Regions from separate parts of the Arthrobacter sp. FW306-07-I genome, predicted to be linked through region 1. Evidence: riboswitches for the same ligand, from Rfam matches in the RefSeq annotation. Region 1 holds a riboswitch; the other holds the start of a gene.
What was found. A riboswitch is a leader RNA that binds a small molecule or an ion and turns the genes downstream of it on or off. The one in region 1 is predicted to bind thiamine pyrophosphate.
Positions count from the first base shown of each region.

Region 2: linked by a shared signal. The riboswitch ahead of thiD (bifunctional hydroxymethylpyrimidine kinase/phosphomethylpyrimidine kinase) and the one ahead of thiC (phosphomethylpyrimidine synthase ThiC) in region 1 are both predicted to bind thiamine pyrophosphate.

Region 1 covers NZ_CP084551.1:90,249-97,174, forward strand. The annotation lists gene LFT46_RS21085 (ABC transporter substrate-binding protein) at 1-160, opposite strand, end outside; gene LFT46_RS21090 (sugar-binding transcriptional regulator) at 482-1,432, shown strand; gene xylB (xylulokinase) at 1,429-2,829, shown strand; gene LFT46_RS21100 (hypothetical protein) at 3,085-3,228, opposite strand; gene LFT46_RS21110 (alpha/beta fold hydrolase) at 3,582-4,406, opposite strand; TPP riboswitch at 5,013-5,122, shown strand; gene thiC (phosphomethylpyrimidine synthase ThiC) at 5,120-6,850, shown strand.
Region 2 covers NZ_CP084550.1:2,532,169-2,539,094, reverse strand. The annotation lists gene LFT46_RS11730 (vitamin K epoxide reductase family protein) at 1-362, opposite strand, end outside; gene LFT46_RS11725 (Rne/Rng family ribonuclease) at 801-4,220, shown strand; TPP riboswitch at 4,396-4,493, shown strand; gene thiD (bifunctional hydroxymethylpyrimidine kinase/phosphomethylpyrimidine kinase) at 4,501-6,021, shown strand; gene rplU (50S ribosomal protein L21) at 6,358-6,666, shown strand; gene rpmA (50S ribosomal protein L27) at 6,730-6,926, shown strand, end outside.

The DNA.
Region 1 (6,926 bases):
TCTGCAGGTCCTCCATCTGAGGGTTGTTCACCATCAGGACATTGATGCTGTTCTGGTCTCCGGCCGTGCTTCCGCCGCCGGCACCCGAACAAGCAGACAAAGCCAGAGTAAAAGTAATAGCGCCGGCCGCGACTGCGGCCAAACGGGACTTGGGTCGCATTAGGACTCCTTTGTTCTTATGAGGTCGGGATACCGCTGTGCGTCTGCTTCCCTGGATGTTCGGAGCCGCCACTGATACCGGCCGCACGACTTCATCCTGCAGAGAAAGACCCGGAGTTCCCTCCAGGACCTTTCATTGCACTCACACGCACTCGGCAACTGGCGCCTCTGTGTGGATTCCAAGCCCCGGATGTCGGGGCATCACTGCCCACTCAATACGCACATCTGAGCGGCTCGGAATCGCTCATGTGTTAAGTGACTCTAGTCATATATACTCATGTGAGCAAGAGGCTGCTGCTCACATGGTGAAGGAGGTGCCCAGATGCCCGAACAATCCCATGAGGAGCTTTTGGCGTGTATCGGGCGGGAGTACTACCTGGAGAACCGTTCAAAGGTCGAAATTGCGGCCGGCCATGCCCTCTCCCGCTTCCAGGTCGCCCGGCTTCTCAATGAAGCTGTGGAAAGCGGCATCGTGGAGATCAAGGTGCGTTTCCCCTCCCATCTCTCCAGTGCGGATCTGGGGCGCCTGGAGTCCTCGCTAGGCATAGGCCAAGTGATCGTCGCTGATACCACAGGCGGGGAAATCCAGGCCCGCGGTGTCCTGGCGAAGGTCGCTGCCTCGGAAATTTCCCGTCAGGCGCCGGACGGCGGGATCCTGGGCATCTCCTGGTCCCGCACCCTGGATGTGGCCTCCCGGCTGGTCAAGGAGCTTCCCCGCTGCGATATTGTCCAGCTCGCTGGTGCCCTCCCGGCCGAGGCAGACAGCAATCCCCTGGAACTGATTCAGCGGCTTGGGCATTTGAGCGGCGGTCTCACTTGGCCGTTGTGGTCGCCCTTGGTCGTTGAGGATCCGAGGACGGCATCGGGACTGCGCCGCCAACCGGAGATCGCCGGGGCCTTGGCCAAGGCTGACTCCCTTGACCTGGCCGTCGTGGCAATCGGCGCCTGGAAGGCCGGCAGCTCCACGGTATGGGAGAGGGCAGACCCGGCAGTGCGCGAGGAAGCGGTGCTGGCCGGGGCCATAGCGGAATGTTCGGGACGGCTGCTTAACTCAGCGGGTGCCCCGGTCGAATCCGGGCTGAACGAGCGCATCATAGCCGTCACTATCAAGCAACTGCAGCGCACCCCCCAGGTGATAGCCATCGCCCAGGGGGAAGCCAGGGCGGAGGCAGTGCGTGCCGTGGCCAGGGCCGGCTTTGTCACCACGTTGATCATTGATGAGCCGCTGGCCAAAGCCCTCAATGACATGAGAGATGAGGAGAAAAACCAATGAGCACGGTCATCGGAGTGGATTCCTCCACCCAGTCCTGCAAAGTTCTCGCCGTGGATGCACAGAGCGGAGACGTCATCTCTTCGGCAGCGGCCCCGCACCCCGACCGCACATCGGTGCACCCCCTAGTCTGGACATCCGCCCTGCGTGAATCGTGGCAGGCAGCCGGCGCGGACCGTCTGGGTGGTTCCGTTGCTGCCGTCAGTGTTGCCGCCCAGCAGCATGGAATGGTCGCCCTCGACAGTTCCAGAACACCCGTGTATGAGGCTCTGCTGTGGAATGACACCCGCAGCGCTGAAGACGCGGAGCGGCTCCGGGAAGAACTGGGACCCGAAAGGTGGGTCGACGCCGTCAACCTTGTCCCTGTCGCTTCGTTCACCATCACCAAACTGGCATGGCTGGCACGTAACGAACCGGACGCTGCGAATCGGATCGCACAAGTAGTGCTGCCTCATGACTGGCTCAACGGCGCTCTGGGCGGCGAGTTCACCACCGACCGAAGCGACGCCTCGGGCACCGGCTACTATTCCGCCGTGACCAGCACCTACCGAACCGACCTGCTGGAACGCTTCTTCGGACGCGTTCCTCAGCTTCCACGGGTAGTGCCCTCTGACGAACCGGCCGGAAGCGTGCAAAGTGGGTGGGGAATTGACGGGGCGCTCCTGGGAGCAGGTGCAGGTGATAACGCCGCAGCAGCCCTGGGACTGGGCGTCCGGCCCGGCGAAATCGTCGTCTCGATCGGAACCTCCGGAACCGTCTTCACCACAACACCATCCGCCGTCCCGGATCCGACCGGGGCGGTCGCCGGCTTCGCGGACGCCACGGGCAACCAGTTACCCCTCCTGGCCATGCTCAATTCCGCCCGGGTCATGACCGCGACCGCCTCAATGCTTGACATAGACCTGTCGGCACTTGATTCCCTCGCAATGGCCGCCGACCCGGACGCAGGAGGGCTGACATTCCTTCCGTATCTGGACGGGGAGCGGAGCCCCAACCTTCCCCACGCGACCGGATCCCTGACCGGACTGCGCAGAAGCAACATGACCCCGCAGAACCTCGCCCGCGCCTCCGTTCTGGGTGTACTCAATTCACTGGCCGACGCCATCGACATTCTTAAACAGTCCGGTGTGGCGCCGGATAAAGTGCTGCTGATCGGCGGAGGATCGAAGTCCAGGGCACTGCGCCAGGCCGCAGCCAGCATTTTCGGGATGCCCGTCGAGATCCCGACAACCAAAGAATACGTGGCGCTAGGGGCTGCTAGACAAGCGGCATGGGCCGCCTCCGGAAGCCTTCCCGACTGGCACCGAAGCGTTGAAGCGGCCTACGAACCCGACGGACACTGGGGCTCCGAGGCCCGGGGACGCTACATCGAGACACGCAAAAACGTCTACGGACTCTGAGCTACTTCTGAGTTCGATCTATAGAAGCTGCTCCCTGGAGCTGGCATGGAGACCATCGCCGGTTTTGGCGGGAGCAAGGATCGGGGCGCGTTGTACACAAGGGGGGACAGCCTATGAGCTGTGCAGAGGGCTCCACGTGCCCGCCAGCGTGCACAACCGGCCCAACCTCGGCTTCAGGGACATTTCATCTTTGGATCCGGTCCTCCTTGGAGGAGCCGACGAGGCGCTGCCGCACCTGTGGGAAGGCGTGGTGGGTCAGGAGAGTCGCCGGAACTGGCCGGGCTTCACATGTAGGAGGATGGGCAGCCCCAACTGAACGGGTGAGTCACCGATGGGTTGGTCGAGCAGTTCGTTGATCGATCTCTGCCCTTCCAGTTCCCCGGACTTGGTCCTTTCCATATCTTTCACCCTAGACGGCTGGGGCTGCCGTGGGACCTGAACCGCGCGGCCGGCCCAACCGCTGGCGTTCTCTGCCCGGAAAGCCCAGATCATTGAGGCAAGGACGGCGTTCGGAACTGGTTGCGGCGCGCTCTACCAGTTCTGCAGCCTGTTCCGACGTACCTGTTCCGACATATGGGTGTTCCGGTCCCTTGTAGGCGCAGCGCTCCGTGGCCAGGGGGATCCCTTCCCTCCGGTGTTCTTTGATGAGGGAACGTTCGAATTCTGCGATGACGCCTATACGGAAAGCATGACGTTAGGCCCTGGGGGAGTACCCACCCGTAAGTGGAGCGGGGGTGGGCCGGGGGCACCTGTCACGAGCGGGCGTCGAGGTAGTGCAGAATCGCCCGGGCCGTTTCCTCCGGAGCGCTGAGGTGGGGGCAGTGGCCGGTGGCATGGAGTTGCGTCAGGGTGCTGTGTTGCACATTCTTGTGCAGGTAGGCGCCCACTTCCGGCGGGGCAAGCCGATCGTCCGAGCACTGCAGAATCAGGCAGTTGGTGCGCACCTTTTTCAGTTCAGGGCGGGAGTCGGAAAAGAAGGTTACCCCGGCGAAGTGCCGTGCGATGGACGGATCTGTCCGGCAGAAGCTCACCCGCAGGTCCTCCGCTAATTCCGGCTCCTGCTGGTTGCCCATCACCATGGGCGCTACGGCCGCGGCCCAGGCGAAATAGTTGCTGTCTAGAGATGCCAGCAGGCCCTCGATGTCTTCCCGCGAAAATCCGCCCACGTAGCCGTCGTAGGGGTCATCCGTATGACGGGGTGAAGGGGCAAGCAGGACCAGGTGGGAGAAACGGTCCGGGTCCTGCACTGCCGCGATCATGGCAATCATCGTGCTGACACTATGGCCCACCAGGATGACGTTCTCAAGGCCGAGAGCGGCGCAAATCTCCAGCAGGTCCGACGCGTACCCGTCCAGGGTTCCGTACTTCTCCCAGTCATAGGCACTGATGTCCGAGTGCCCTGCACCAACATGGTCAAAAAGCACCAGCCGGTAATCATCAACGAAATAGGGCAGTAGCTTCCGCCACATCGCCTGATCGCAGCCAAAACCGTGGGCAAACATCATCACAGGCCCATCATCCCGGCCGAACATGGTGACATTGTTCCGGCCGATTACCGCAGCAGCTGCTTCGATCACGTTCACGTTCTCACTGACCCTCGCTAATTGGCGTCCTGCCCCAGACTATCCACGGGAAATAGAGAATCCCAGGGATCCTTCCACTATGGCCTTTAAGGTGACGTCGATTCAGCCCGTTACATGCCCAAGGCTCCGTCAACGTGCTTAGGCTCAGACAAGCTGACCGTGGTGACTCTATTCCGTCCACAGCTGGGGTCAAGTGGGGTTAGCCACGGCTGGAGGTCGGGAGCCGTTGGGGTAGCTCCCATTGCAGCAGTAGCCCCGGGTGTGGGCGCAGGCGGGACCAAGCCTTTCAGTGGCCCCGGATCCAAGTTCCTCTTTCTGGACCCAAGTCAAGACGCCCGGTGCCAGGTTTGGGTGTGCCCTATTCGGGCGGTGTGAGCTGTCATCCAGATCTCTACTTTCAGTAGACCATCTTTTTAAGAGGGCCTGCTGTCCGAGATCTCCACGGCAGCTCAAGAGAGTTGCTGCGGCGATCTCAGACAGCGGAATTAGTGGATTCTTCTACGCTGCCAAGGCTGGTTGTTGATAACCCAGATGACCAACGCCCCGGAAGCACTGTCAGTGGGGGCCTGTTGCGTCTCGCCGACTGCTCTGTAAGGTTGGTCACATCCACACGGGGGCCCTGGTGCAGGGGCTGAGATCGGGCTGATGCAGTTCGTGACCGTTGAACCTGTCCGGGTCATGCCGGCGAAGGAAGTAGGAAATCACTCATGAACGCCATGAATTCGCATTCGCTCGCGTATGCCCATGACCCGGAACACGCCATTAGCGTCCCTGTCACGGAGATCGCTTTGGAGGATTCGCCGAACGGGGTGAAGAATCCTCCCTTCACGGTCTACCGGACAGCGGGGCCTGGCAGTGATCCGGTGATGGGCTTGGAGCCGTTCCGGTCCGAATGGATCGAATTGCGGGCCGATACCGAGCCTTACGGTGGCCGGGAACGGAACCTGCTCGATGACGGCAGGTCCGCGGTGCGGCGCGGTGCTGCGTCGGCCGAGTGGAAGGGTGCCCAGCCTGTTCCCCGGCGTGCCGTCGACGGCAGGACCGTCACCCAGATGCACTACGCCAAACGGGGCATCATCACCCCGGAGATGCGGTTCGTGGCGGTGCGGGAGAACTGCGACGTTGAACTGGTCCGCTCCGAAGTCGCCGCCGGCCGGGCGATCATTCCGAACAACATCAACCACCCCGAGTCCGAGCCGATGATCATCGGTAAGGCGTTCCTGGTGAAGATCAACGCCAACATCGGCAACTCTGCGGTGACCTCCTCCATTGCCGAGGAGGTGGACAAGCTGCAGTGGGCGGCCCAGTGGGGCGCCGACACGGTGATGGATCTCTCCACGGGCGATGACATCCACACGACCCGTGAGTGGATCATCCGTAACTCTCCGGTCCCGATTGGCACGGTGCCGATCTACCAGGCGCTGGAAAAGGTCAACGGGCAGGCCAACGAGCTGACGTGGGAGATCTACCGGGACACCGTGATCGAGCAGTGCGAGCAGGGTGTGGACTACATGACCGTCCACGCCGGGGTCCTGCTCCGGTACGTTCCGCTGACCGCCAACAGGGTGACCGGGATCGTGTCCCGTGGCGGGTCGATCATGGCCGGCTGGTGCCTGGCGCACCATCAGGAAAACTTCCTCTACACGCACTTCGACGAACTGTGCGAGATTTTCGCCAAGTACGACGTCGCGTTCTCCCTGGGTGACGGTCTGCGCCCGGGTTCCACGGCGGATGCCAACGACGCGGCCCAGTTCGCTGAACTGGACACCCTGGCCGAACTGACCAAGCGGGCCTGGAAGTATGACGTGCAGGTCATGGTCGAAGGACCCGGTCACATCCCGTTCCACCTGGTCCGTGAAAACGTCGAACGTCAGCAGGAACTCTGCGACGGGGCACCCTTTTACACCCTGGGGCCGTTGGTAACCGATGTTGCACCGGGGTATGACCACATCACCTCCGCGATCGGGGCCACGGAGATTGCCCGGTACGGCACCGCCATGCTGTGCTACGTCACGCCTAAGGAGCACCTCGGGTTGCCGAACAAGGATGACGTGAAGACCGGAGTGATCACGTACAAGATCGCGGCCCATGCAGCGGATCTCGCCAAGGGCCACCCGGGCGCGCATGAACGCGACGACGCCCTCTCTAAGGCCCGGTTCGAGTTCCGGTGGCGCGACCAGTTCGCGCTGTCCCTGGACCCGGTCACGGCGGAGGAGTTCCATGACGAGACGCTGCCCGCGGAGCCGGCGAAGACGGCGCATTTCTGTTCGATGTGCGGGCCGAAGTTCTGTTCCATGCGGATCAGCCAAGACATCCGGGACCAGTTCGGTGGAGCATCCGAGCAGGAAGTAATCGCGGGCATGAACGCCAAAAGCGCAGAGTTCCGCGAAGCCGGTGGCAAGGTTTACCTCCCCGAACCCGCCCGCCTCAACCCCTAGAAATGGCGAGGGCCTGCGACTGCCGCCGCGGGCCCTCGCATAGGACCTTTCCGTGCACGGAGCCTCGACTGCCACG
Region 2 (6,926 bases), on a different replicon from region 1:
CAGCGGGCAAAAGTGGCTCCCGAAAGCAGGGCCATGCCCACGGTGGTGGTGATCGCGAAAGCCACGATGCCGATAAACATGTTGGGGAAACCGAAGACGGAACTTTGCCACGTCTGCATTACCTGCCCGCACGAGATCCAGGGATTCACGTCGCACACCGTGGTGTGGCTGGGGTCCTTGAGCACTTCGAGCTTTTCCAGCACCAGGGTTCCGGAGGCAAGCCAGCCAACGACGCCGGTGATGACCAGCAGCCAGCCGAAAGGCCGCTTCCGGGCCATCGGCGGAACGGTAGCGGCCGGCGTAGCTTGTTGATCGGCGCTCCGATCCTCTTCACGGGCGCTGACTGGGGAGATGCTGGGCATGGGTTTGGCGTCCTTTTCGTCCGGTGCTCCTGTGCCTGATTGTAACGCCGGCAGCTGGTGCCACTACACAGTAACGGGAACAGCCGCCCCTGCCTCCGCGGCGATCCAGCTTGGGTATGAGAGAATAAACGTGGCTGGAAGCCGATCCACATTCGGACTCCGGTCCGGTGGTTTGTTCCCAAGACCGCCAATGATGAGCAGGGCAGGCTTCGGATTCTTCCGGCACACCCGCAACTCCATTGGGCGGCACCTGGTTGTGGCACTCAGAACAACGGGTTTTCAGAACATCCACCGGCTCCTACGGGCTGCCGCACCCCAACGACGGTGCGAACCTGGGAGTATCCACTTGACTTCTGTCAACGCCTGCGGGTTTTGACAATATGTGCCCCAATGGGTGCCGGATGTGGCGGTACGTCAGGGGCAGGAGTGTTGCCACATATGGATAATGATCAGGAACTGGCCGTTAACGTAGAAGCCGCGGCGGATGCTGCGGCACCGAAGAGGGCCCCACGCGCCCGGCGCAAAGCAGCTCCCAAGGCGATGGACGACGTGACGGAAGCCGTCGCCACGGCTCCGGAAGCAGCGGTTTCCCCCCACGTCGACGCAACACAGGCTGATGACGCGGAAAAGGCGCCCAAGGCTCCGGCCCGACGCACCCGCGCCCGGAAGAAGGTGGAGGCTGCGGAACCGCTGCCCACCTTCGCGGAGGAAGCCGGCCCCGCTGACGAGCGTGTCGCCGCCGACGGTGCCGGCGTTGACGCCTCCGCCGGGGCGTCGGCTGCCGTTGCTGCCGGCCCCGTTGTTGATGCTGCCGCCGCTGGCAGTCCCGCCGCCGCACCTGTTGCCGAACCAGCGGCAGACGTCGAAAGCAAACCGGTCCGCCGCCGTCGGGTAGCCACCCGCAAGGTTGCTTCCCCCGCCAGTGCCGAACCGGCACCTCCCGCCACCGAAGCCGTGGTTGAGGGATCAGCAGCACCTGAAGCCGCAGTTCAGGAAGCAGTGCAGGAGCCCGCCGCCGCGCAGGCGCCGGTGCAGGAGCCCGCGCCGACCGCGGAATCCGCTGAACCGGCGCAGGAAACTCCGGCCGCGTCCAGCGGCGGAGAACCTGAAGCTGCCGCAAGCCCCTTCGCTTCCCTGTTCCTGGAACCCGCGTCGCCCACCTCCGTGCTCTTCCAGGCACCGGACCTCAGCACTGTGGTCCGTCCCGCAGCGCCCGTCGCCGAGGAGCCTGAGGAGGAAGAAACCGAAGACACTGAGGATTCCTCCAGCCGCCGCCGGCGCCGCAGCCGTGGCCGCAGGGGCCGCAGCCGGATCGGCGACAGGGCTGAAGAGGACAACGAGGACGGCAGCGTTGACGCCGACGCCCAGGACGAAGCCGACGAGGACACGGCCGGGACGGTGGAGGACGGCGTGACCTCCCGCCGCCGCCGTCGCCGCCGCCGTGGGGACCAGGACCTTGAGCTTACGGGTGGCGAAGACGACGATCCCCCCAACACGGTCACGCGCGTGCGCGCCCCGCGGACTGTGAGCGAGGCACCCGCCAGCAACCGCGTCACCAGCGTTAAGGGTTCCACCCGCCTGGAGGCCAAGAAACAGCGCCGCCGCGAATCCCGCGACACGGGCCGCCGCCGCACGGTCATCACCGAAGCCGAGTTCCTGGCGCGCCGGGAGTCCGTTGACCGGCAGATGATCGTTCGCCAGCGCGACGACAGAATCCAGATCGCGGTCCTCGAAGACGGCGTGCTGGCCGAGCACTTCGTATCCAAGACCCAGCAGGACTCGTTGATCGGCAACGTGTACCTGGGCAAGGTCCAGAACGTCCTGCCGTCCATGGAAGCGGCGTTCGTGGACATCGGCCGCGGCCGCAACGCGGTCCTGTACGCCGGCGAGGTCAACTGGGAAGCGGTGAACCTCGAGGGCAAGCAGCGCCGCATCGAAAACGCGCTGAAGTCCGGCGATACCGTCCTGGTCCAGGTCACCAAGGACCCCGTGGGCCACAAGGGTGCCCGCCTCACCAGCCAGATCTCGCTGCCCGGACGCTACCTGGTGTACGTACCCGGCGGGTCCATGACCGGCATCTCCCGCAAGCTGCCCGACGTCGAACGGAACCGCCTCAAGCGCATCCTCAAAGACCGCCTGCCCGAGCACGCCGGCGTCATTGTTCGCACTGCCGCCGAGGGCGCTTCCGAGGAAGAGCTCACGCACGACATCAACAGGCTGCGGGCCCAGTGGGAAGGCATCGAAAGCCAGTCGGCCTCCACCAAGATCCTGGCCCCCGAACTGCTCTACGGCGAGCCGGACCTGACCATCAAGGTGGTCCGCGACGTCTTCAACGAGGACTTCTCCAAGCTCATCGTCTCGGGCGAGGAAGCCTGGGACACCATCGAGGCCTACGTAACCTACGTGGCCCCGGACCTGGTGGGCCGCCTCGAGAAGTGGACCAAGGACCAGGACATCTTCTCCGCTTGGCGCATCGACGAGCAGATCCACAAGGCCCTCGAACGGAAGGTCTTCCTTCCCTCGGGCGGCTCCCTGGTGATCGATCGCACCGAGGCAATGACCGTGGTGGACGTCAACACCGGCAAGTTCACCGGCAGCGGTGGCAACCTCGAGGAAACCGTCACCAAGAACAACCTCGAAGCTGCCGAGGAAGTGGTACGCCAGCTGCGGCTGCGCGACATCGGCGGCATTATCGTGATCGACTTCATCGACATGGTGCTCGAATCCAACCGCGACCTGGTGCTGCGCCGCCTGGTGGAATGCCTGGGCCGCGACCGGACCAAGCACCAGGTTGCCGAAGTGACCTCTCTCGGCCTGGTCCAGATGACCCGCAAGCGCATGGGCACCGGGCTCCTGGAAGTCTTCGGCGAGCAGTGCGAGGCCTGCGCCGGCCGCGGCGTGGTGACCCACGACGATCCCGTGGAGCACCGCAGGGCCAATGTCGTGGCCGCCGAGCACCACCACGTCCAGCGCAATGACAACCGGCCCGAAGCCCGGCCGGAAGCCCACCGCACCGAAAGCCAGCGGACCGACAACAACCAGCCGGGCGCACGTTCCGAACGAAAGCGGCGGCGCGGACGCAACGGCCAGCAGCCCGAGGCCGCTCCGGCTCCTGCCGTCCAGGTCCACACCGTCCACCCGGACCCTACGGACGCTGAGCGGCATGCCAAGGCAGAAGCAACCCGCCTTGCCCTGGCCAACATCGCCGCTGCTGCCCACGCCGCCCACCTGCACGACGAAGAGGTGGCGGCAACCCGGCAGGTGCCCGCCGCCCCGCCTGCGCCGGCTCCGGCGGAGGAGAAACACGACGCCGACGCCCCCACGCGTCCGGCGGCTGTCCTGACATTCGGTGGCGAGGAAGTCCCGCTTCCGTTCGTGGAGCATGCGGAGGAGCAGCAGCCCAAGCCGGCTCTCACCTTGGACCGGCTCGCTGAAGCGTTCGCCCACCTGGGCCAGCCGGCGTCGTCCGTGGAGGACGCTCCGGCCAGGACCGCGGAGGTGCCGCAGGCAGCCGAACCGTCCGCACCGGCACCGGCCACGCCGGAATCAGGGGCTGAAGCCGGGGGAGCGGAAGCCCGCACCGCGGTGGAAGTTCCAGGCGAAAAGGACTATTCGGACCACACGCTGGAACAGTCCCGGCAGCGCCGTCCGCGGCGCCACCGGGGTGCCAGCCGTGCGCAGGGTGCCGCCAACGAGACCGCCGTCCAGCACCACGAAAACGTCCAGTCGACTGCCGGAGGCCATTCGCACGCGGCCAAGGCCCCGGAAATGGATAAGGCACAGGCCACCGCCGAACCGGGCAAGGCGGCAGCGGAACCGATTATCCTCGGCGTCGGCGTCCCGGCTTCGGAGCTGTAAGCCGGAAGCCCCGGACAGGCAACAAAGACACATTCAGGAGTCCCCGCTTTGTGGACGGTTCCCCGGTGAATGACACGGGGAACAGTCCCAGGGCGGGGACTCCTGCGTGCGGCACCCACCCCTTTGCGGCAGGTGCTGTCACCTTTCCTGGGAATACGCCCCAGCGGCTAGGCTGGAAACCGACACGGGGTGCCGCGCAAAAGGCCGGCTGAGATCCACACCCGTTGAACCTGTCCGGCTAGTACCGGCGAAGGGATGTCTCTTGTCTTCAACCCTTTCCATGCCCCTGCCAGCTGCATTCGATGCACCCACTGCGTTGCCGGCAGGCCGTGACGTTCCACGCGTCCTCTCCATCGCGGGCTCGGACCCGTCAGGCGGAGCGGGCATCCAGGCAGACCTTAAGAGCATCGCCGCGCATGGCGGCTATGGCATGGCCGCCATCACCGCCCTCACAGCCCAGAACACCCAGGGCGTGCAGGCCGTGCACGTTCCTCCGGCCGCTTTCCTGGCCCAGCAGCTGGATGCCGTCAGCGACGACATCAACATCGACGCCGTCAAGATCGGCATGCTGGGTGACAGGGAAGTGATCCGCACTGTGCGCGGCTGGCTCGAAAAGGTGCGTCCCGACGTCGTGGTTCTCGATCCGGTGATGGTTGCCACCAGCGGCGACCGGCTGCTGAAGGAATCGGCGGAAGCGGCACTTCGGGAACTGCTGCCCCTTGCCCACCTCATCACCCCCAACCTGCCCGAGCTTGCCATGCTGATGGGCGCTGCCCCTGCGGAGAGCTGGGATGAGGCGCTGGCCCAGGGCAGGCGCCTGGCCGATGCCACCGGGGCCACAATCCTGGTCAAGGGCGGGCACCTGGCGGGGGAGCGCTGTCCGGACGCTCTGGTCAACACCGCGGGCCTGCTCGGGGAGGAGATAGTGGAAGTCCCGGGACCCCGTATTGCCACCCGCAACAGCCACGGCACGGGATGCTCCCTTTCCTCCGCAATGGCAACCGTGCAGGCACGCCTGGGCGACTGGGAAGCAACACTGCGGACCGTCAAGCCCTGGCTGGCCGGCGCCCTCGAGAACTCGGGCCAGCTGTCAGTGGGCCGGGGGAACGGGCCAGTGCACCACTTCCACCATCTGCGGCCGGCACTGCAGGAAGGCGGCTTCGCGGCCCGGCTATGGACGGAAGCCCAACAGGACCTCGACGACATCTACGCGCTTGACTTCATCCGCGGCCTGGCCGCGGGAGACCTGGCCGAGAAGGACTTCGCCTACTACCTGGCCCAGGACGCCCTTTACCTCAACGGGTACTCCCGCGTTCTGGCCCGCACCAGCGCCCTGGCCCCCTCGGAGGCCGAACAATTGTTCTGGGCAGGATCGGCCCAGAATTGCCTCGAAGTGGAAACGGAACTCCACCGCTCCTGGCTCAGCACACGGCCGGTCCAGGGCGGCCTGGGCCCCGTCACCAAGGCCTACGTTGACCACCTCACAGCAGCATCGGCGTCGGGCAGCTACGCAGTCCTGGCGGCAGCCGTCCTGCCCTGCTTCTGGCTCTACGCCGAGGTGGGCAGGAAGCTGCACTCCCAGTTCCTTTCCAGCTGTGAGCCTGAAGGGCACGCCTACGCGGCGTGGCTGCGCACCTACGCCGACGAGGGCTTCGCCGAAGCCACCCGCCGGGCCATCGCCATCGTGGATGGGGCGGGGCGGAAAGCGTCGGACCATGAAAGAGCAGCGATGGTCACCGCGTTCAAGCAGTCCTGCCGCTTGGAAGTGGAATTCTTCGACGCGCCGAGACTTCATTCCTGACCGCTGCCGGCAGCGCCGCCGCTATGATGGAGTGGCATGGTTGCGGTGCTGCCCGCCGGGTTTGTGGTTACTACCACAGCGGGGCCGCCGGAACCAGCCTCATTTGCGGCCGTGGACGGATTTAGCGTATTCTGGATCTTCGGTGCTTACGCCAACACTTGGGTTATGACCCTGGGGCATTCTGCTGTGTATAACAAGCGGACTGCTCCACCGGGACGGCTCACGGATTTCCCCGGGGAATCCACGGCGTTGAGGCACAGCGGGATCCCAGCCAATTTCCGAGCCGGGTGCCGCACGCAAATTTTGTAATAAACGTCGAGAGAAGTGAGTTCCCAAGTGGTGTACGCGATTGTCCGCGCAGGCGGCCGCCAAGAGAAGGTTTCCGTTGGAGACTTCGTTACCCTGAACCGCGTCGCCGGTGGAGCCGGCAGCACCATCGAGCTGCCCGCACTGCTCCTGGTTGACGGTGACAAAGTCACCTCCGCCGCCGCTGACCTGGCCAAGGTAACTGTTACGGCTGAAATCCTCCAGGACCTCCGTGGTCCTAAGATTGTCATCCAGAAGTACAAGAACAAGACCGGCTACAAGAAGCGCCAGGGTCACCGCCAGGAACTGACCAAGGTCAAGATCACCGGCATCAAGTAACCCACCGGTTACTGTTCAGGTTTTCCAACAGATTCCCCAGAATTTTAAAGGCAGGCATTTCAGATGGCACATAAAAAGGGCGCGAGCTCCACTCGCAACGGTCGCGATTCCAACGCTCAGTACCTCGGCGTCAAGCGCTTCGGCGGCCAGGTAGTTTCCGCAGGCGAGATCATCGTCCGCCAGCGTGGCACCCACTTCCACCCGGGCGCCGGCGTTGGCCGTGGCGGTGACGACACCCTGTTCGCACTGACCCCGGGCGC